DNA from 2 places in the Kribbella sp. CWNU-51 genome. Region 2 is predicted to be linked to the other one. Evidence: riboswitches for the same ligand, from Rfam matches in the RefSeq annotation. Region 2 holds a riboswitch; the other holds the start of a gene.

Region 1 (3,401 bases), on a different contig from region 2:
CCTGCGGGACACCGGGGTGACCACCTCTGCGCAGCTCGCGATCCACGGTCGCAGCAATGGCGGTCTGCTCGTGGGAGCGGCCATGACACAGCGACCGGACCTGTTCGCGGTTGCACTGCCCGGTGTGGGCGTCATGGACATGTTGCGGTTCCACCTGTTCACAGTGGGCGCCGCGTGGGCCTCTGACTTCGGCCATCCGGACGATGCGTCGGAGTTCGAGGATTTGCTGGCTTACTCACCACTGCATCGGTTGCGCGACGGCACGTCGTACCCGGCGACGCTCGTGGTCACGGGTGATCACGACGACCGGGTGGTGCCGTTGCACAGCCACAAGTTCATCGCCGAGCTGCAGCATGCCCAATCCGGTCCGGGACCGGTCTTGACCCGCGTCGAGGTCAACACCGGTCACGGCTTCGGGAAACCCGCCGCCATGGTCGCGGCGGAATGGGCGGACCTACTGGCGTTCGCTGCTCACCATGTAGGCCTTGTACCTCCTGAGCAGTAGGAGGGCCGGCGTTCGTTACCAGATGCGAGGAGCTTGGAGGTCCCGCGGGTCGTCGGTGGGCTGACAGCCGTGGGCGGTGTCCTCGTACTCCGACCGCGGTCCACCGGCGGCCAGCGTCCGTACGGCGTTGACGAGCCGGTCCACGTGCTCACGCGTCGTACCGAGGCCGAGGCTCGCCCGGACCGCGGTGCCGTGCTCGGCGGAGTCCGCGAGCAGGTGACCGACGAGCGGGTGCGCACAGAACTTGCCGTCCCGGACACCGATGCCGTACTCGGCGCTCAGTGCCGCTGACACGAGCGTGGAGCTCAGACCGGCAACCGTGAAGCAGACAGTGCCGACGCGGTCCGCGTCCTCGCCGAAGATCGAGTACGTCGTGACGCCGGGGAGCTGAGCCAGTCCGGTCCGGAGGCGGGCGAGCAGACTGCGCTCGTGCTGCTCGATTGCGTCACGGTGCTTGCTGATCGCGGCACACGCCGAGGCGAGCGCGATTGCGCCGATCACGTTGGGGGAGCCGCCCTCGTGCCGCGCCGGGCCGGTCGCCCAGACCACGGTGTCGCCGGTGACCGCGGTCGTCGCGCCACCGCCGTACAGGTACGGGTCGGCGGCGTCGAGCCAGTCGGCGCGGCCGATCAGTGCACCGGCGCCGTACGGCGCGTAGAGCTTGTGGCCGGACAATGCGACCCAGTCAACGTCCAGTGCGGCGATGTCCACCGGCCGGTGCGGTGCCAGTTGTGCAGCGTCGAGGCAGACCCGCGCACCGTGCGCCTTGGCGACCGCGGCGATCTCCGCGATCGGGAAGATCTCACCTGTCACGTTGGAGGCGCCGGTCACGACCACCAGCCGCGGACCCTCCGGCGCGGTGCGCAGAGCGTCGGCGACGTTGGTCACCGCTTCGCTGGGGGCGGCTGGCGCCGTGAGGCGGACGGTCCGCTCGGCCGGCCAGGGCAGGAGCGCGGCGTGGTGCTCGGACTCGAAGACGATCACGGTCGCGTCCGCGGGGACGGCCTGGGCGAGCAGGTTCAGCGCGTCAGTTGTCTGGCGGGTGAAGATCACCTGGTCGTCGGCACGGGCACCGACGAACGCGTGCACCTCGGCGCGAGCACGCTCGTACCACTGGGTGGTGATGCGGGACGCATAGCCGTTCCCGCGGTGCACCGACGCGTACGACGGCAGCGCAGCCTCGACGCTGGCCCGGACGGACTCCAGACACGGCGCACTGGCTCCGTGGTCGAAGTTCGCGTAGTCGGTGACGCGGCCGTCGGCCAGCGGGACCAGCAGGTCCGAGCCGACCGTGGTGGGGATGCTGCCGGTGACGAGCCGGGTGACCGTCGGCCGCGGCGTACTCGCGCTGGCCGGTTCGAGGATCGAGAGAATCGACATGCTGCTGCTCCAGGAAGTCCGCACTTGCCGAGCGGCGTATCCGCACGGCCTGGTCTTCACCCGGGGCACCCCACCGCGGAGGAGGGTTGCCGGCCAGCGAGCCGGGGCTTCGCGCTGGCACTCATGACCTGCCGAGAACGGTAACGAACAGCCCTCGACCCGCGCCAGTGGCAATCTCACATTCCGGGATTCCCGAACACATCCTGAGACGTGCAGACTGTAGCCATGATCGGACGGCTGCACCACCTGGCGATCGACTGCCCGGAACCGCTGGAGCTCGCGCGCTTCTACTCGGCCGTGCTCGGCCAGCCCATCACGTATGAGAGCGACAACTGGGTGGTGGTCGCCGACAACGACCACACCTCAGGTCTCGCCTTCCAGCGAGCCCTCGGCCACCAGCGCCCGCAGTGGCCGGATCCCACGCGTCCCCGGCAGATGCACCTCGACGTCATGGTCGACGACCTCGACGCGGCCGGGTCGGCGGTCCTGGCTCTCGGCGCTCGCAAGCTCTCGGCCACTGTGTACGAGGATCCGGCCGGTCACCCGTTCTGTCTCATCCCGCGACCCGGCTGGGCGCCGCCGGTCAATCCGTAATGGATTCGCTCCGGGCGACCGTGGCGTGTTTGATGGCGGCATGACGTTGAAGACGGCGTGGACGGCGCCAGCGGTCGAGCGGCCGGACGGCTCGCTGACCGCGCCCGAAGCCGAACTGCTGCGGGGCTACCTGGATTTCTACCGGACCACGCTTCTGTACAAGTGCGCCGGTCTGACGGCCGAGCAGCTGGCCGAGCGGCCGTCTCCGCCGTCCAACCTTTCCTTGCTCGGCCTCATCCGGCATCTCACCAAGGTGGAGCGGATCTGGTTCCGCATCCACTTCGCCGCGGAGTCGCCGGCTGAGCCGCTGTTCGCTCCCGAGCTGGGCAAGGACGCCGATTTCGAGCGCATCGATCCCGCTGAGGCACAGTCGGCGTACGAAGGTCTGATCGCGGAGTGGAAGCTGTCGGACGAGGCCGCGGCCGGGCGGTCGCTCGACGACCGCTTCACCTTCAGCGGGACCGAGTCGACGCTCCGGATGATCTACATCCACATGATCGGCGAGTACAGCCGCCACTGCGGTCACGCCGACCTGTTGCGCGAACAACTCGACGGCACCACCGGGGCGTGAAGGGACCGCTTTCCTCTCGGTCTGTGGCTGCAGTCCGGTTGCGGCGGCGTTGTGACGTTATGTATGGGGCAGCGTAATCGGCGTGTGACACGTGGGACTCGAGAGGTAATCGGGGTAGCCTGCTAGATATGGCGACCCGCACGTCTTCCCCGGCGCGGGCGCAGAAGTCGGCAGCCAAACGGCCGAGTTCGGCTCGTTCGGCTGCTGGTGGACGCTCCCGTCCGTCAGGTGCCCAGAAGCGTGGGCAGAGCGCGAAGCGCGGTGGATCCTCCGCCGCGCGGACCAGCACGCCCAAAAACAGCGGACCGGGTCCGTTCGCGGCCGCCATGATCGTTCTCGGTCGCGGCGTGG
Region 2 (3,401 bases):
TCAACGGGGACGGGCTCTACCTGGTGGCAGGGCTGGCCCTGTTGCTCGGTGCGGTGCTGCCGCGCATGCTCCGCCGGTACGCCGTCTCGGCGCCGATCGGGTTCCTCGGCGCCGGCGTACTGCTGGGCCTGGCCGTCGACCGTACCCATCTAAGCCCGATCGTGGAGTCAGGGATCGTCGAGCACCTCGCCGAGCTGACGATCCTGGTCGCGTTGATGGGCGTCGGCCTGGCGATCGACCGGCCGATCGGATGGCGCCGATGGATGGTGACCTGGCGTCTCCTGCTGGTGGCCATGCCTGCCTGCATTGCCGCGGTTGCCGGCGCCGGCTGGCTGCTCGGGCTGGCCCCGGCGACCGCGCTGCTGCTGGGCGCAGTCCTCGCCCCGACCGATCCGGTGCTCGCTTCGGACGTCCAGGTGCAGGGGCCGTCGACCGGCGCGGGCGCCGAGCCGGAGGAGGACGACGAGGTCCGCTTCGCGCTCACCTCTGAGGCCGGTCTGAACGACGGTCTGGCCTTCCCGTTCGTGTACGCCGCGGTGTTCGGGGTCACCAAGGGGTCCGTGGGCAACTGGGCGCTCGAGTGGTTCGCCTGGGACCTGGTCGGCCGGATCGCGATCGGGGTGGCGGTCGGTGCGGGCGTGGGCTGGTTGCTTGGCCGGATGGCCTTTTCCGCGCCTTCGCGGACCTTCCGCCTGGCCGACTCACGCGAACCCGTGCTGGCCCTCGCGATGACGCTAGGTGTCTACGGTCTCGCTCAGGTGCTCCATGGCTACGGCTTCCTGGCAGTGTTCGTCGCGGCTCTGACGCTCCGGGCGGCCGAGCGGCAGCACGACTTCCACGAGGAACTGCACGGATTCGTCGAGCAACTCGAGCACATCCTCACCTGGGGGATTCTGCTGCTGTTGGGATCGGCGATCACGGCCGGGCTGCTCCGCCCGCTGACCGTGGCCGGCGCCGCGCTGGGACTGCTGCTGGTGCTGGTGATCCGACCGGTGACCGCGTGGGTCGCGCTGGCCGGGACCCCGATGCGCCGCTCCGAACGATGGGTGACGGCCGCATTCGGAGTGCGTGGTGTCGGGTCGGTGTTCTATCTGGCGTACGCCGGCGCCGCGTTCCACACGGATCTGCCCTGGTTGTGGGCGACGGTCGGTTTCACCGTCGTACTGAGCGTGGTCGTTCACGGCGTCGCGGCGACGCCGATGATGCGAATGCTCGACGTGCGCCGGGGCCTCCAGGATCGGCCGGGCTGAGATCGCGCGTCTCGAATAGTGGGAACGGAAGACACAATATGGACCGTATTGGGTAATCTCGGGGGAGCTCATCCAGAGGGACTGAGGGAAACGGCCCGTTGAAGTCCCGGCAACCCTCCCCGTTGAGGTCCCAGTCCGGGGCCCTCGCGGCGGAACGGTGCCAAATCCGTCCCGTGCCGAGATCCGGTTCCGGGGAAGATGAGAGGGGAACCTCACTCATGAGCCTGACCGCCGCCACCCACACGATCCGCGAAGGTGCCTTCGGCAACGGTACGCACCTGAGCTGTCGCGCCTGCGGGGCGAAGTCGCCGCTCGGTCCGTTCTACGCCTGTATGGAGTGCTTCGGTCCGCTCGAGGTCGGGTACGAGTACCCGACGATCACGCGGGAGCAGATCGAGGCCGGTCCCAAGAACATCTGGCGCTACCAGCCCTTGCTGCCCGTCCCGGTCGATGTGGCCAGCTTCCCGAACACCGAGCCCGGCTACACCCGGCTCGTCGACGCGCAGAACCTGGCCCGCGAGCTGGGGCTGCGCAAGCTCTGGGTGAAGGACGACTCCGGCAACCCGACCCACTCCTTCAAGGACCGCGTGGTCGCGTCCGCCCTGAGCGCCACCCGCGAGCTCGGCATGACGGTCTTCGCCTGCCCCTCCACCGGCAACCTGGCCAACGCCGTCGCCGCGGCGGCCGCCCGCGCCGGCATCCGCTCGGTCGTGTTCATCCCGCACGACCTCGAGCGCCCGAAGGTGATCACCACCGCCGTGTACGGCGGGACCCTGGTCGCCGTCGAGGGCAACTACGACGACGTGAACAAGCTGGCCTCTGAGATCGCCGGCGAGGAGGAGGGCTGGGCGTTCGTCAACGTCAACGTGCGGCCGTACTACTCCGAAGGCTCCAAGACGCTGGCCTTCGAGATCGCCGAGCAGCTCGGCTGGCGGCTGCCGCAGCAGATCGTGATCCCGGTCGCGTCCGGCTCGCAGCTGACCAAGATCGACAAGGGCTTCACCGAGCTCGGCAAGCTCGGCCTGGTCGACGCCACCGACTACAAGGTGTACGGCGCTCAGGCCACCGGCTGCTCGCCCGTGGCGCAGGCGTTCCGGGACGGCCACGACGTGGTCAAGCCTGTTCGCCCGGACACCATCGCCAAGTCGCTGGCGATCGGGAACCCGGCTGACGGACCGTACGTGCTCGACGTCGCCCGCCGTACCGGTGGAGCGATCGAGGACGTCAGCGACGAGGAAGTCATCGAGGGCATCCAGTTGCTGGCCCGGACCGAGGGCATCTTCGCCGAGACCGCGGGCGGGGTGACGGTCGCGACGCTGAGGAAGCTGATCGCCACCGGGCAGCTCGACCCCGAGGCCGAGACCGTGATCATCAACTCCGGCGACGGGCTGAAGACGCTCGACGCCGTGGCCGACCGGGTCGGCCCCAAGGTGACCATCCCCGCGTCGTACGACGCCTTCGTGAAGGCAGGCCTGCAGTGAGTGTGAGCGTTCGCGTCCCGACCATCCTGCGGCCCTACACCCAGGGCGTGTCCGAGGTGTCCGCCGAGGGTTCGACGCTGATCGAGGTGCTCGACTCGCTCGACGGCTCGTACCCGGGCATCAAGGGCCGGGTCCTGGACGAGTCGGGCGAGCTGCGCCGGTTCGTGAACGTGTACGTCGACGACGACGACGTACGCTTCGCCGACGGCCTGCAGACGTCGATCAAGGACGGCGGGCAGGTCTCGATCATCCCGGCGGTCGCCGGCGGCTGAGCTGTTGTTCCGGGCGTGGATCGTCCGGAATGCGCGTTAGCGTTAACGCTATGGCGACCAACTGGACCCTTGGTGGGGACGCGGCCGAGCCGCAGCGGCTGGCGGAGTTCTGGGCGGCGGCGCTCGGCTACATCCTCGAGCCCGGGTACGACGACCCGGACGGAGCCTCGATCGTGGACCCCGACGACGTCGGGCCGGCGATCGGGTTCCTCCGGGTGCCCGAGCCCAAGACCTCGAAGAACCGGCTGCACATCGACATCCGCGTGGCCGGCCCGACCCGTGACGACGTGACCGCCGACCGGATGCGCGCCAAGGCTTTGGAGCTCGTCGGCCTCGGTGCGACCCAGGTCCGCGAGGAGTTCTACGGTCCCGACGTCCTCGGCCACATCGTGATGCTC

What was found. A riboswitch is a leader RNA that binds a small molecule or an ion and turns the genes downstream of it on or off. The one in region 2 is predicted to bind S-adenosylmethionine.
Region 1: it holds a riboswitch for S-adenosylmethionine, as region 2 does, so the genes downstream of both, ACXC9Q_RS24920 (aminotransferase class V-fold PLP-dependent enzyme) here and thrC (threonine synthase) in region 2, are expected to answer to the same signal.

The regions. Positions count from the first base shown of each region.
Region 1 covers NZ_JBSXMZ010000023.1:237,007-240,407, reverse strand. Annotated here, with positions in the region: gene ACXC9Q_RS24925 (prolyl oligopeptidase family serine peptidase) at 1-505, shown strand, start outside; gene ACXC9Q_RS24920 (aminotransferase class V-fold PLP-dependent enzyme) at 521-1,885, opposite strand; SAM riboswitch class IV at 1,901-2,014, opposite strand; gene ACXC9Q_RS24915 (VOC family protein) at 2,111-2,479, shown strand; gene ACXC9Q_RS24910 (DinB family protein) at 2,520-3,050, shown strand; gene ACXC9Q_RS24905 (DNA translocase FtsK 4TM domain-containing protein) at 3,377-3,401, shown strand, end outside.
Region 2 covers NZ_JBSXMZ010000053.1:1,204-4,604, reverse strand. Annotated here, with positions in the region: gene ACXC9Q_RS38425 (cation:proton antiporter) at 1-1,250, shown strand, start outside; SAM riboswitch class I at 1,316-1,455, shown strand; gene thrC (threonine synthase) at 1,469-2,731, shown strand; gene ACXC9Q_RS38415 (ubiquitin-like small modifier protein 1) at 2,728-3,003, shown strand; gene ACXC9Q_RS38410 (VOC family protein) at 3,054-3,401, shown strand, end outside.